DNA from 2 places in the Lactobacillus helsingborgensis genome. Region 2 is predicted to be linked to the other one. Evidence: a T-box and tRNA genes for the amino acid it is inferred to sense, from the RefSeq annotation. Region 2 holds a T-box; the other holds one or more tRNA genes.

What was found. A T-box is a leader RNA that pairs with one kind of tRNA and senses whether it is charged. The one in region 2 lies ahead of leuS (leucine--tRNA ligase), so its partner is inferred to be a tRNA-Leu.
Region 1: it has a tRNA-Leu gene. The T-box ahead of leuS (leucine--tRNA ligase) is inferred to sense a tRNA for this amino acid. The anticodon was not compared.

Annotation. Positions count from the first base shown of each region.
Region 1 covers NZ_CP029544.1:518,655-526,772, forward strand. Annotated here, with positions in the region: gene DLD54_RS02615 (SprT family protein) at 1-155, shown strand, start outside; gene DLD54_RS02620 (MarR family winged helix-turn-helix transcriptional regulator) at 254-937, shown strand; gene DLD54_RS02625 (ABC transporter ATP-binding protein) at 1,015-2,766, shown strand; tRNA gene DLD54_RS02630 (tRNA-Leu) at 2,840-2,925, shown strand; gene DLD54_RS02635 (glycoside hydrolase family 73 protein) at 3,091-3,738, shown strand; gene pcrA (DNA helicase PcrA) at 3,818-6,061, shown strand; gene ligA (NAD-dependent DNA ligase LigA) at 6,106-8,118, shown strand, end outside.
Region 2 covers NZ_CP029544.1:1,248,604-1,256,721, forward strand. Annotated here, with positions in the region: gene DLD54_RS05910 (putative polysaccharide biosynthesis protein) at 1-439, opposite strand, end outside; gene leuS (leucine--tRNA ligase) at 535-2,949, opposite strand; T-box leader at 2,985-3,177, opposite strand; gene DLD54_RS05920 (phosphatase PAP2 family protein) at 3,234-3,896, shown strand; gene DLD54_RS05925 (cupin domain-containing protein) at 3,946-4,434, opposite strand; gene DLD54_RS05930 (tyrosine-protein phosphatase) at 4,720-5,466, opposite strand; gene DLD54_RS05935 (MDR family MFS transporter) at 5,608-7,062, opposite strand; gene metK (methionine adenosyltransferase) at 7,092-8,118, opposite strand, start outside.

The DNA of each region.
Region 1 (8,118 bases), 730 kb from region 2:
AAAGGACTAGGAAAGCAAAATATTTATATGTTTGCACCAAATGCGGCCAAGAGTTTTTACGTGTCCGGCGGCTTAACATGCGGCGCTTTGCCTGTGGCAGATGCGGGGGAAAATTAAAATTGTTGAAGCAGAATTTAGCCATTAATTTACACTAAAAATCTTTTGCTATAATTTGACATTTTGTTAGGTACCAAACTATAATTAAATTATAAATATTAGGTACCTAACTTTTTTAATTTAAAGGAGATTAATTATGAGTGAATTAAGTGATGATTTAATGAGACAGCTTCATTACATAATGCGTGCCAGTCGTTATTATTTATATCAGAACAAGGGACCAATATCGGGGCAAAAACGGGTTTTAGCAGTCTTAAAACTTGCTGACGGCTTATCGCAAAATTACTTAGCGGAGATTCTGGCTCTTAAACCGGGTTCTCTTGCTGAATTATTGAAAAAAATGGAACTAAAAGGCGATATTACCCGTGAAACTGATGACCAAGATAAACGGGTAAAACGGGTTTATTTAACTGATTCTGGAAGAGAAAAGGCTAACAAATTAAAGCTGTTGATAGATAAGCGGGATACTGAACCATTTTTTGCTGGTCTGACAGAGGAAGAACAGAAGCAACTAAGACAATTATTAGAAAAAATAAGCAATAATTGGGATGACGATTTCAAAGAAAAAATGGGGGAAATGGTTGATCCGGCAGACTGCATGGCAAAGTTTAAGAAATGGTGTAAATATGCAGCAGATCATGATTGTTCTAAAGAGGAGCTACATAAAATGTGTAAACATATGCCAAAACACCATCATTGTCGCCCTGATTTTGATATGGATGATGATTGTGTGCGGAATTATTGTAGATTTGTTAAAATGCACAAATACAACCGCGATTTTTACCCTAAATGCTGGCATAATGAAAATGAAGATTTATAATTAGAAAATAAAAAGTTTTTCAATAGATAATTGAAAGACTTTTTATTTAGTCTAAATTCAGAAAGCCGGTATCCTAGATGGCATTCAAGTCACGTCAAGATAAAACGCAAATGGTTAAACTTAGTGATTTTTTAGGGCTCTTAAAAAGTTTAAACGTTAAGAAATCATTATTTGCACTCGGATTAATACTTAGTTTAATTACCAGTGTTGCTAATTTGGCTTTGCCTTTGCTGACTAAGGTGCTGGTAGACACAAGTAAATGGGATAGTTTTAATTATTCAAGTTTAATAATTATTATCGTTGTTTTTGTTTTGCAGTTAATTCTGGGAACTCTGGGCGGCTATGTTTTGCGTTTTTTTGGCGAAAGCGTAGTTAAGAGTTTGCGTGAGCGCCTTTGGGAACATTTGCTTAAACTGCCAGTGACTTATTTTGATGAAAATAAAGTTGGTGAAAGCAGCTCTCGGCTAGTGAATGATACGGGAATTATTAAAGACTTACTGGCCTCACAGTTTCCCAATTTTATTACCGGTGCTATTCAGCTTTTGTTTTCACTAATTATCTTGGTAGTCATGGATTGGCAAATGGCAACACTCATGTTTACGGTCGTGCCCATTGTGGTAATCATTTTACTACCAGTGGGGCGCATAATGGTGCGTTTAGGACGCAAGCTGCAATCAGCAACTGCCGAATTTAATGGCGCTGTCAGTGAAAAACTATCCGAAGTCCGTTTGATAAAATCCAGTAATGGTGAAGAATGCGAACAAGAAGCGGGCAATAAAATGATCCAAAGAATCTTTGGCATCGGGGTGCTCGACGCGCGGGTCGAAGCTGTATTGCAGCCAATTATCATGACCTTGATGATGGCTGCCTTCGCTGGTATTTTAGCTTTTGGCATTATCAGAGTGGGTCAAGGATCATTAACAAGTGGCTCCTTAGTGGCCTTTCTACTTTATTTATTTAATGTGATTGCACCGGTTGCCAATTTTGCGACTTTCTTTTCTCAAATTCAAAAAGCTTTGGGATCAACCGAACGTATTCAGGCAATTTTAAAGATTAAGCCTGAACAAAATTTGTCGCACCAAACTTGCGATTTAACTAATAAAACTCTCACTGCTCAAAAAGTTAGTTTTAGTTACAAAATAGGCGAACCGGTTTTACAATCAATTTCCTTTACTGCTAAACCTAACTCGGTAATCGCTTTTGTAGGACCAAGTGGCGGCGGTAAATCTACCATTTTTTCTTTATTAGAGCGTTTCTACCAACCGGCTAGCGGTCAATTTACTATTGCAGGCCAAAATATTCAGGATATTGATTTGGTTAACTGGCGTAACCAAATAGGGTATGTTTCACAAAACAGTGCAATATTTTCTGGAACAATCCGTGATAATTTGGTTTATGGGTTAAATCAAAAATTAACTGACGATGAGCTGTGGCATGGACTTGCTCTGGCTTATGCTGATCATTTTGTGCGGGTATTTCCTGACCAAATGGAAACTGAAATTGGCGAGCGAGGAATTAAACTATCAGGCGGACAAAAGCAGCGCTTAGCTATTGCCCGTGCCTTTTTAAGAAATCCTAAAATATTGATGCTGGATGAAGCTACTGCCAGCCTTGATTCAGAATCAGAGGGCAAAGTACAGCAGGCGCTTGACAAATTAATGGTTAACCGCACCACGTTGGTCATTGCTCACAGGCTTGCTACAATTGTTAATGCCGACCAAATTTATTTTGTTGAGCATGGCAGAATAACAGGTCACGGTACTCACCATGAATTGATGCAAAATCACAGCCTGTATGCCCGGTATGTCAATGAGCAAATGGTAAATTAAACCATTTTTAGCTAAAATGAGTAAGAAAAGTCTTGTGTTAAAGTTAATTTTGGGTTATAGTATTGAATGTGTTGCGGGCATGGCGGAATGGCAGACGCGCAAGACTAAGGATCTTGTGATCGTTTTTAGATCGTGGAAGTTCGAGTCTTCTTGCCCGCATAAAACTTATTGGAGCTGAAGCTCCTTTTTTTATGCCCTAATTTAAAGAACCAAAGAAAGTATAATTTTTACTATTTTTATTTTAAAAATTAATTACATTGCATAATTTACAGCCAATAGAGGTTATACTTAATTAAGAGAATTTTTTAAAGCAAGGGAAAATCTATGGCGAGAAAACGAAAAAGCAGAAAATTATCTAACACAGCGATCATTATCCGCACGTTTATTATTTTATTTGCACTTATTGTTGCGTTTGCAGCTTTTCGCTATTATCGTCGTCAGGCAATTCAGTCAGAGCAAATTAGACAAGAGCAACTTGCTCGCGAAGAAGCCAGACAAAAAATAATCAGGCAGCATAAAGCTTTTATTAGGGAGATTGGACCAATAGCCAAGGAAGTTGATAAGTCCTTTGATTTATTACCCAGCATTACAATAGCTCAAGCTTGTCTTGAAAGCGATTATGGCAAGAGTGACCTTTCGCAAAAATATAATAATTTATTTGGTGTCAAGGGCAATAATCCCAATACTTCGGCTGTTTTAAAAACTAAAGAATTTGAAAAGGGTAAGTGGATTATCGTTAAAGCCCGCTTTCAAATTTATGACTCTTATGAGGCTTCTATCAGGGCCCATGCGCGGCTGTTTCAAAAAGGCACCAGCTGGGATGCTAACCAATACAGCCATGTTTTAGCTGCCAAAAATTATCGGGCACAGGCACGCGCTTTGGTTAAAGATGGCTATGCCACTGACCCTAATTATGCTGATAAATTAATCAAATTAATTGAAGAATACAACCTTGACCGTTTTGACAAATAGAGTGCAATCAACTCCAAAGATGGTCATGATTTTTGGTACAATAAAATAGTTATAAATTTTCGGGGTGAAAGGATTCAGAATGAACGCAGAATCAATTTTGACAGGATTAAATCCACAACAAAAAAAGGCAGTTAAGATTACGGAAGGACCATTATTGGTTGTTGCAGGAGCCGGTTCTGGCAAAACATCTGTATTAACTCGCCGAATTGCTTATTTAGTTGCTGAAAAAGAGGTTGCGCCCTGGAATATTTTAGCTATTACTTTCACTAATAAAGCAGCTAGTGAAATGAGACAAAGAGAACAGAAATTACTGGGTGTCCGCGCCGATAGCATTTGGATGTCTACTTTTCATGCTCTTTGTGTACGTATTTTAAGGCGGGATGCTGAAAAAATCGGCTATACTGGTAATTTTTCAATTGCTGATTCTGCAGAGCAGCTTACGTTGATTAAGCACATTGAAAAAGAGCAAAATATTAACCCGAAGATGTATGAACCTAGAAGAATCCTAGCGGCAATTTCTAACGGAAAGAATGATTTGCTTACGCCAGATGCCTATGCAGCTAGTGCGGCTTCACCTTTTGAAAAGATAACTGCAAGGGTATATCAGGAATATCAGAGACGCTTAAAGCACGATCAAATTATGGATTTTGATGATTTGATTATGCAGACTTTGGTTTTATTCAAGAGCGATAATACGGTTTTACATTATTATCAAAACAAGTTTCGCTACATCTTGGTAGATGAGTACCAGGATACTAATCAAGCCCAATATGAATTATGTCACGCACTGGCAGCCCAATACAAAAATATTTGTGTTGTGGGCGATGCTGATCAGTCTATCTATGGTTGGCGCGGCGCTAATATGGAAAATATTATGAATTTTGAGCAAGACTATCGTGATGCCGGTGTTCAAACAGTTAAGCTTGAACAAAATTATCGCTCAACAGGTCATATTTTAGCAGCTGCGAATGCGGTTATTAAGAATAACAGTCACCGCAAGGCTAAGAACTTGTGGACTGATCAAGGTGAGGGTGCCAAAGTAACATATTATCGTGCTCAAAGTGGCGATGATGAAGCCCATTTTATTATTGCTAAAATTCAGGAAGAAGTTAAAACTAAAAAGCGGTCTTACAATGATTTTGCGGTTTTATACCGTACAAATGCGCAATCCAGAACTGTAGAAGAGTCTTTTGTAAAGTCAAATGTGCCTTACCAAATAGTTGGTGGTCATAAATTCTATGATAGAAAAGAAATTATGGACATTATGGCTTATTTGAAGCTAGTAGCTAATCCGAGTGACACAATGAGTTTTAACCGGATTATTAATACTCCCAAAAGAGGTATTGGACCAGTGAGCGTACGCCGCTTTTTAGATTTTGCCCAAGAAAATAATTTGACGCTTCTCGAAGCGTTTAATCATCTAAATATGTCGGGAGTTTCACCTCGCGCCGCCGCCAAATTAAGCGACTTCGGAGCTAAATTACGTGATGCAATTAGTTATGCTGCAGGTCATAGCGTTACCGGTCTAACTGAAAAAGTCCTGCAGGATTTTGGCTATACAGCTGCGCTTAAGTCTGAGCATACTATTGAAGCTGAAACCAGACTGGAAAACCTTGATGAATTTCTATCGGTAACAAAGCGTTTTGATGATGAATATGAGGAAAGTGCTGCAGGTGACAACGCACTTAGCGATTTTTTAGCGGAAGTGTCCCTTTTAAGTGATCAAGATGATTTGGCCAATAATGATGATCAAGTAGCATTGATGACCTTGCATGCGGCAAAAGGCTTGGAATTTCCAGTGGTCTTTTTAGTCGGAATGGAAGACGGACTCTTTCCTTTATCAAGGTCTTTAATGGAAGACGACCAGCTGGAAGAAGAAAGACGATTGGCCTATGTTGGCATTACCAGGGCTAAACAAGAATTGTTTTTAACTAACGCATATTCACGAATGATGTACGGGCGGATGCAAAATAACCTGCCTTCAAGATTTTTGGCAGAAATTGATCAAGAAGATTTGAACACCGAAAATTCTGTGCCAATTGACTTAACTAGTGCCAATTTTCAAACTACAACAGCACCATTTGCTAATAGTGATGAGCGTGCTCGAGCACAGGTATATACACCCAAAGTCAAACCATCTGGAGCTGTTGGCGCCGAAAAGAAGGGTTGGAACGTTGGAGACCAAGTTGAACATAAAGCTTGGGGTAAAGGCGTTGTCACCAAAGTTAACGGTAAAGGTGAAGATATGGAGCTTGATATTGCATTTAGTGGTAAAGGAATCAAACGGCTTCTTGCAGCATTTGCACCAATTAAAAAGGTATAATAAAAATAGAAGTTTAAATATATTTTTTAATCGGGAGGAAGAAAATGGCTGATTTAACTCTTGATGAAGCCAGAAAAGAAGTTGCTGCGCTGAGAGATAAGTTGGACGAATGGGCCAACGCATATTACACGAAGGATACCCCAGAGGTAGAAGATAATGTGTATGACAAAAATTATAATCGCTTAGTTCAATTAGAGCAGGAATTTCCTCAGCTGGTGTCGCAAGATTCCATAACGCAAAAAGTTGGTGGACAAATTGACAACCAGTTCACCAAAGTAACGCATGAGATTCCAATGCTTTCAATGGGCGACGTCTTTTCTAAAGAAGAACTCCAAGAATTTGATAATCGTGTGCGAAAACAAATTGGTCATGAAGTTGCTTATAATGTGGAATTAAAAATCGATGGCTTATCGATTGCGTTAGAATACACTGATGGCAAATTAACTAGGGCATCTACTAGAGGTAACGGTCAAGTCGGTGAAGATGTTACTCCCAATGCCAAATTTATTTCAGATATTCCGCAAACCCTACCAGAAAAATTGACCACAGAAGTTCGTGGTGAGTGCTATATGGGTAAAGAGCCTTTTGCCAAGCTTAATGCTGAACGCGACGAAAAAGGTGAATCGGTTTTTGCCAACCCCCGTAACGCTGCTGCTGGTTCTTTACGGCAACTGGATGCAAGTATTACTAAGCACCGGCATTTAAGTACATTTATTTATACTTGGGTTAATCCACCGCAAGAAATCACGAGTCAGCATCAGGCAATTGAGAAAATGACCCAGCTGGGTTTTCATACTAATCAAACTGGTCGAAGAATTGCTAAAATGTCTGAAATCTTCGCTTTTATTGATGAATATACGGCAAAGAGAAATTCTCTGGATTATGGTATTGACGGGATCGTCTTAAAGGTTGATGATCTGAATTTACAACAAGATTTGGGTAATACGGTCAAAGTACCACGTTGGGAAATAGCTTATAAATTTCCGCCGGAGGAGCAGCAAACAGTGGTTCATGAAATTAAGTGGACAGTTGGTCGTACAGGTGTCGTAACGCCAACCGCAATCATGGATCCGGTGCAACTTGCTGGTACAACTGTTTCACATGCTGTTTTGCATAACGCCGATTTATTACAGCAAAAGGATGTTCGCATTGGGGACACCGTTATGTTGCACAAAGCGGGCGATATTATTCCTGAAATTTCAGAAGTAGTTTTGGCTAAAAGACCTAAGGATGCACAACCATATCCTATTCCTACTTCTTGTCCATCATGTGGTGAAAAATTAATTCACTTAAAAGATGAAGTGGCGCTGCGGTGTGTTAATCCTTCTTGCCCAGCACAAATTGAGGAGGGTATTACCCACTTTGCCTCCAGACCCGCAATGAATATTGATGGTTTGGGACCAAAAATTGTCAGACAGTTAATTAAAAATGATCTGGTCCATAATGTAGCTGATTTGTACCATTTACAAGCTGCAGACTTGGAAAAATTAGATCATTTCAAAGACAAAGCGATTAGCAACTTATTGAATGCGATTAATAATTCAAAGAGTAATTCTGTTGAATTGCTACTGACGGGATTAGGCATTGATCATGTTGGCGCCAAAGCTGCTCGTTTGATAGCACAAAAGTTTAAAAATATGGCAAAGATTATGTCAGCAGACGTGCAAGAAGTAGCTTCAATCGCTACAATAGGCATGACAATTGCAGAATCTTTGACTACCTATTTTGCCCAAAATGAAGTGGTGGAATTAGTTAACGAACTTAAGGCCAGTGGGGTTAATATGGATTATTTGGGTAAGAGTCCTGAAGCTGCAGCGGCAGATATTCCTGATAACGATTTTAAAGGTAAAACCGTTGTTTTGACTGGTACTCTGGCACACTATACCAGAAGTCAATTTACTCAGAAGTTACAATCCCTTGGCGCAAAAGTAACTGGTTCTGTTTCTGGTAAAACTGATTATGTTATCTATGGTCAAGATGCTGGTTCCAAGTTTACAAAAGCACAGAAGCTAGGCGTGCAATTATTGACTGAAGAAGAAGCGATTGCCAAAGTTAAA
Region 2 (8,118 bases):
TAATTAAAATGGCATACGATAGGCTGCGCATTACTTTTACCTGTCTAGGATCAACTTGGGCACCGTTAGAGGCTAAAAAAGGCGAAGCAAGGTACATGATCCCTGCTGAAATAATTCCTAAAATCACCATAAGAATTAGGCCGCGATGAAACAGTTTACGACCAACGCCATATTCATTAAGTGCATTATATTTTGCTACCTGCTTGGCAACAGCACCAGGAATTCCCGCAGTAGAAATTAAGATAAAAATACTGTAGATGTTGTAACTTCTTGCAGTCAGAGCGTTAGCAATATTACCGTAAGGTGACATCCAATAAAACCACGGAATTATATAGAGGGCACCTAAAATACGTGAAGTAATAGACCCAAAAGTCATCCACGCACTGCCTTTAATAAAAGTGTTTTGCGTATTTTGTTCTGCTGAATTATTTTCTCTCATTAATATTCCCTAAATCTTATTTACTAACTATATTATTGTGAATGAAAAAAGGCAATTAACAACAAATATACTTTGCACTTTAGGAAAAATTAACTTTATTTGGCTACAATATTGACTATTTTATTAGGTACAACAATGACTTTTTTAATTTCTTTGCCGCTTAAGAATTTTTGAACGTGAGGTAAGGACAAAGCTTGTTTCTTAACTTCTTCTTGAGCCATATCCTTTGCAGCTTTAAAGTTTCCTCGTAACTTACCATTGACTTGAACCATTATTTCAACAGTAGTTTCTACCAACTTAGCTGGATCATAGGATGGCCATTTGGCAAATGTAACTGATTCTTCGTGACCAAATATTTGCCAAATTTCTTCCATCATGTGAGGAGCAATCGGAGCTAAAAGCGTAATAAAGCCTTCGGCATATTCTTTAGGAATTGTTTTAGCCTTTTGAGCAGCATTAATAAAGACCATCAATTGTGAAATTGCCGTATTAAAGTGCAGATCATCAAAATCTTCGGTAACTTTTTTAACAGTTTCGTTATAAATTTTATCTAAAGTACCATCATTTTCATCAACGATATTTTCTTGAGGTATTGACTTTAAGTCTAAATCGTTAACAAATAAGCGCCAAACTCTGTCTAAAAATTTCTTTGTAGAAGCTGGACCATTATCATCCCAATCAATCGAGGCATCAAGCGGTCCCATAAACATTTCATACATTCTCAGGCTATCTGCACCATATTCGTCAATCACATCATCCGGGTTAACAACATTGCCCTTTGATTTAGACATTTTGTCATGATCCTTGAGAATAAGCCCTTGATTGTAAAGTCTTTGGAAAGGTTCCTCATTTGGTACAACACCCAAGTCATAAAGGACCATATTCCAAAATCTAGCGTAAAGCAGGTGTCTAACGGCATGTTCAGCACCACCAATGTAGAGGTCAACCGGCATCCATTTCTGCAGTAATTCATAATCAGCCAGTTTATTATCATTGTGCGGGTCAACAAAGCGTAAGAAGTACCAAGAAGACCCAGCCCAGTTAGGCATAGTGTTCGTTTCACGTTTACCTTTGCGGCCATTCTTGTCAACTACATTTACCCAATCCTTCAAGTTAACCAATGGACTTTCAGGAGTACCGGATGGCTTGATATCAGTGGCATGAGGCAAAACAAGTGGCAGTTCATCTTCGGGAACTAAAGTTGTTTCTCCATCTTCCCAGTGAATTACAGGAATTGGTTCACCCCAGTAGCGCTGACGACTGAACTCCCAGTCACGCAATTTGTAATTAACCTTTTGTTCTCCAGCGTGATGTTCTTCTAGCCAAGCCACAATTTTTTTCTTGGCATCTTCAATATTAAGACCATTTAAGAAATCGGAATTAATGTGCGGACCTTCACCGGTATATGCTTCTTGAGCAATATCTCCACCCTTAATTACAGCCTTAATAGGCAAATTGAATTTCCGAGCGAACTCATAATCACGCGTATCATGGGCCGGTACAGCCATTACCGCGCCAGTACCATAGCTAGCAAGAACATAGTCAGCAATCCAAATTGGAATTTCTTCGTTATTTACTGGATTAATTGCATAAGCCCCAGTGAACACACCGGTTTTGGTTTTGTTTAAATCTGTTCTTTCAAGGTCGGATTTAGATTCAATTTGTTTAATATAAGCGTTAACTTCATCTTTATGACCAGCAGTCATAATTTTTGAGACTAATTTATTTTCAGGTGCTAAAACTGCATAAGTTGCCCCAAAAAGAGTGTCTGGCCGCGTACTGAAAACGTCAAAGGTCTCTGTAGAATCTTTAACTTTAAAAGTGATTTGGGCACCTACCGAGCGGCCAATCCAGTTTCTTTGCATCTCCTTAATATTTTCTGGCCAATCAAGATTGTCTAAACCTGCTAGCAGACGATCAGCATATTTGGTAATTCTAAGCATCCACTGCTTCATATTACGACGATATATCGGGTAACCACCACGTTCAGTCTTACCGTCTACTATATCTTCATTAGCGACAACGGTGCCTAAATCAGGTGACCAATTAACTGGCGCTTCTGCTTCATAAGCCAAGCCGTTTTTATACATTTGTTCAAATGTCCATTGCGTCCACTTGTAGTATTTGGGATCGCAGGTTGTCAGCTCTCTATTCCAATCGTAAGAAAAACCCAATTTATTAAGTTGTCTTTTGAAATTAGCAATGTTTTCCTTAGTAACAACAGCTGGATCCTGACCAGTCTGCAGCGCATACTGCTCGGTTGGCAGACCAAACGCATCCCACCCCATTGGGTGAAGAACATTATAGCCCTGACTGCGTTTCATCCGTGCAACAATGTCAGTTGCTGTGTAACCTTCAGGGTGTCCAACATGCAACCCTTTACCAGATGGAAAAGGAAACATGTCTAGAACATAATAATTTTTCTTTTTAGAATCAGTGCTAGTTTTAAATGTTTGATTTTTTTCCCAATAATCCTGCCACTTTTTTTCAACGACTTTGTGATTGTACATATTTTCACCTCATAAAAAAAGCCCTATGAAACAATTCATAGGACGAATAATCGCGGTACCACCTAAGTTCCACACTAAAAAGTGTGACACTCACGCCCCTTAACGCGGATAGCTAACGATAGACTTGTCTTCAGGCTCAGTTCATAACTTGTTTTTCAAGTCTTGCACCAACCGACTCTTCTCTATAGAAAAACAAAATTACTACTAATTCCTGATCTTTCCTTTTTGACCAATAATGATTATAATTTACCACAAATGCTAAAAAAAACAAGGGGAGAAAGTTTTTGAACAAAACAATTCAAACAAAAAGAGATACCATAATACCCGCCACCATATTCTTAATTTTATATGCTGCATGGGCAATTCTAGTTGCTTCAGAAAACCAGTTTATTCATGAATTTGACCGGACTGTAATCAATATTATCTGCAACAATAATCCAATACTTATCAAATTTGCTACTGTTTTTACTAATCTGGGCAATACAAATGTGATTATGGTTGAAACCATTTTGCTGGTAATCGTCTTAGCACTTTTTAAAAAGTTTGCCTATGCGTTTTTTACAGCCGGAACGATGATTGCTGCCAACGGTTATAATTGGATTATTAAACATGCTATTGCTCGTCACAGGCCTTTCACGCATCATCTAGTTGCAGCACACGGTTATAGTTTTCCTTCTGGACATTCTGTTGGCAGTGCTACTTTATTTGGAATTTTAATTGTTTTAACAATTTTATTAATAAAAAATAAAGCGGCCAAAACTGTGTTATGCATTGTTTGGGCCTGCTTTCCCATATTAATCGGATATACAAGGATTTTTAGCCACGTACACTATCCTTCAGATGTAGTTGGCGGCTTTTTAGAAGGGATTGCATTCTTACTAATCGGCTACTCCTTCTTATATCACTATTATTTAGAAATGCGCGCACAAGAAAACAGTTTAGTTTAAAACAAAAAGTTCAAACTTTTAGTAGTTTGAACTTTTTTTGTAGTCAGAATTAATCTTGAGCTAGACGGTCAATGACGTCTTTATATTCTGGATACTTCTTTAACAAATCTGCTTTTTTAAGCAGCTCAAAATCGTGATAATCAAAGCCGGGAGAAACAACACAGCTTACTAGGCAAAAGCTGTCAGGCTCGGTCACTTCCGAAGCAAAGATAGTATATTTTGGCACCCTAAACTGCAGACATTCACATTGCGCAACATTTTTTCCTAATTTAACCGCATAATATTTGCCCTCAGGCGAAATGCAGTGAATAGTAATTGCCTGACCATCGTGATAATACCACATCTCATCATGATTTAAACGGTGAAAATGAGAGCAATTCTTATCATCGAGTAAAAAATAAATTGAGGTGTAGTAGAAACGTTCTCCCTTGCTATCTTCGTCATAAAATTGCTTATCACTGGTATAAACTTGTCTGAACCAGCCACCTTCTTGATGGGGTTCAAGATTGAGACTTTTGATATATTCGTCGCGTTGCATTTTTTCTCCTTTATTCAAATTCTTGTTAGTTTTAATATCATACTAACTAAATTTAGCGCATTTTAGCTGCAAAGTCAGCTATTAAGTTGAAATTAGCAAAAATCAACTTGATAAAAGTTTTACTTAGTTATTTATTTTAATGATGAACATTTTATAAACTTTTAACTACAAATAAGAAGAAATATTTAATTTAGTAATTATAGTTTTACCGGTATTTTTACCTTCATATATTAATTATTTATTTAAAGTTAAACGCTGCATTGAGCATCTTTTTAAAATTGTGACCTACACTAAATAAATTTGGCGCATCTTATCTTTAAAATCAGCTGGTAAATTCAGTCCTTGCATAAGATAATTGTCAAAATCACCAAAGTTGCGCTTGATAGTAGCAAAATACCTTTCTAAATAAGCTTTTTTAACGGTTAGTGCAACCGCAACCTCATCTAGCTGCGCACTAGTTAAATGATCTTGCAAGTAGTCTAAAATTTCTTGATTTTCTTGTTTACGTGCTGGAATAGTTTCAAGGTAGTCCGCATAAATTTCCTCATCACTGACTCCTAAAGTTTTTAATATGAGAGCTGCTGCTACGCCTGTCCTGTCCTTGCCCGCAAAACAGTGAAATGCTGTTGGAGTGGGATCATTGATTAAAGTCAACAAAAATTGCCGATAACCTGTTTGTGCAGACTTCTCCATTACCAGTTCTTCATAAGTAGTTAACATATCTTCTTCCGCACTATAACTACCAGAAATAATCGTTTCCACACTGGCTTGATTGACTTGAGCATCCTTTAACACATCAATTACCACGTAGTCTAGACCTGACCACAAGAAATCTGGAAATTGTTTGCGTTCATCCTGCCCTCTAAAATCGAAAACACGTTTAATTTGATATTTATCTTGTAGTTGTTCTTTTTGAAATGGGGTTAAATTATATAATTGACCACACCGAAAAAGCAAGTCATCTCTAACCTTTTTTCCTCCAGCACCGACATGTCCACCTAAAGAACGCCAATTGGTAATTTGCCTTTCCATGCTATACTTCCTATCTGTAATTTTTTTGATATCGTCTATTATAATTTTTAGAAAGCGACTTTTCTACTATAGAGAAAAGTTAAATAAATAAAAAACCTGCTGATTTGGTTACCAGCAGGTTTTACTCAATATTTATTTTAGTTAGCTATTTTTTTGTTGTTTTTTATAAATGCAGTTAAAAATAATTGAAATTATAATTGCTACTAGAGAAACGCAGTAAACACCTTTTAAAGCGCTAAAGAGCACTGCTCTTAATTGTGGAATTAAGTTAGCGGCAAGCTCCTTTGCTTTAACTGAAGAAACAATTTTGTTCATCATTGATTGAGTTAAATTAGTATGATGAGCAAGTTGGTTTGCAACAACGGTATTAAAGGTAATACCAAAAATTGAAACCATCATCGTTTGCCCTAAATACCGCATCAAAGTGTTAAAAGAAGTAGCAACACCGATATTTTCTTTTGAAACCAGCACCTGTGAGCGAACCTGTGATGCGGTTAAAACGCCACCAAAGGAAAAGCCATTTAATGTGGCAATCACACAGAATACCCAAAACGGCGTGTGTATCGGCACAATTAGCAACATGCAATCTGCTATTAAAAGAATGGTTAATAGTCCGAAGAAGGTTTTTCTTACGCCCCAGCGGCTAAGCATACCACCAATTAAGAATGAGCCAACTACCCACATTACTGAACTTGGCGTTACGGCAAAACCGGCTACAGTAGCAGAAGTACCGTTAATTCCCTGCATCCAGGTTGGAATGTAAAATTCAAAACCAATAACTACCCCTGCGATAAGCAGTGTAATCATATTGACGGCTAAGAACTCCCTGCCTTTGAGCATTGAAAGAGGCATTATAGGATCTTCTGCGCGTTTTTCTTCATAGTAGAACACAATTGCACTAATAATGATTAAAGCGACTAAGGCGGCCAGCATTAGCGGCTTAATTGTCCCTAGATCCTGCAGTGTAAACATTAAGGTCAGAAGTAAAATTACTAACCAAAATGTTCCTTTAACATCAAGTTTGCTTTTCTTCTTATTCTTTGGTTCCTTAAGGAAAAAGATAATTAACAGTAGGGCAATAATGCCAATTGGCACATTAATGTAGAAAACCCAATGCCAAGATAGATTTTGGACAATAAAACCACCAAGCAGTGGTGCAATAACTGATGCTACACCCCAGAAACCGGAATTAAGACCTAACATCTTGGTTCTTTTTTCCAAACTGTATAAATCGGCAATAATGGTCATTGCCACCGGTTGAACAGCTCCAGAGCCTAATCCCTGAATAACACGGAATAAAATTAGTTCAACCATATTTTGTGCTTGACCACAAAGCGCTGAACCAACCACAAAAAGTGCTATTCCAAATAAAAAGATTGGTTTACGACCGAAGCTGTCTGCCAACTTACCGTATAAAGGAGTCGATACAGCAGTCATAAACAAAAATATGGAAACAACCCAATTCATGATTTCTAATCCATTCAGATCAGAAACAATTGTTGGCATTGCTGTAGAAACGATTGTACCTTCAATGGCGGTCATAAACGTCGTCATAAAAATCGCAATCATTACTATTCGTACATTTGTCTTCTTCACAATTACAACCCCTTCATTAGCTGATAAAACTATTTATTTTCGTGAACAAAGTTTAAAAGTTCTTGAACTTTATCGGTTTTTTCCCATGGTAAATCAATATCGGTTCTGCCAAAGTGGCCGTAAGCAGCGGTCTGCTCGTAAATTGGCCGCCTTAAATTAAGCATTTTAATGATCCCAGCCGGGCGCAAATCAAATATTTTACGTACTGCCTTAGTCAATAAATCATCACTAACTCTGCCAGTTCCAGCAGTATTAATCATGACTGAAACAGGATGAGCAACTCCAATTGCGTATGCAAGCTGAACTTCACAGCGATCAGCTAGACCCGCAGCAACAATATTTTTAGCAACATATCTGGCAGCATAACTGGCACTACGATCAACTTTCGTAGGATCTTTACCTGAAAATGCACCGCCACCATGGCGAGCATAACCCCCATAGGTATCAACGATTATCTTACGTCCAGTTAGGCCTGAATCGCCTTTAGGTCCACCAATAACAAAGCGGCCAGAAGGATTAATTAGAAACTTCGTCTTTTCATCCAAGTATTTAGCTGGGATAACTTTTTTTATCACTAAATCAATCATTGCTTGACGGATTTCTTCGTTTGAAACCTGATCATCGGTTTGCGTTGAAATAACCACAGTGTCAACTCTTAAAGGTTTTTGCTGTTCATCATACTCAACCGTTACTTGAGCCTTGGCATCTGGTCTAAGCCAGCTTAAAGTGCCATCCTTGCGTAACTTGGCAACTTGTCTCATTAAGCGGTGAGCCAGTGAGATTGGCAAAGGCATTAATTCTGGCGTTTCATTGATTGCAAAGCCAAACATTAGTCCCTGATCCCCTGCCCCGATTTGGTCAAGCTGGTCTTCGTCAGAGTGATTTTCACGTGTTTCAAGTGAATGATCAACTCCTTGAGCGATATCAGGTGATTGTTCATCAATATCAATTAAAACTGCACAATTGTTGCCGTCAAAACCTAATTCGGGTTTGTCATAGCCGATGCGCAAAACAGTTTTACGGACAATACTCTGAATATCAACATAAGCAGATGTT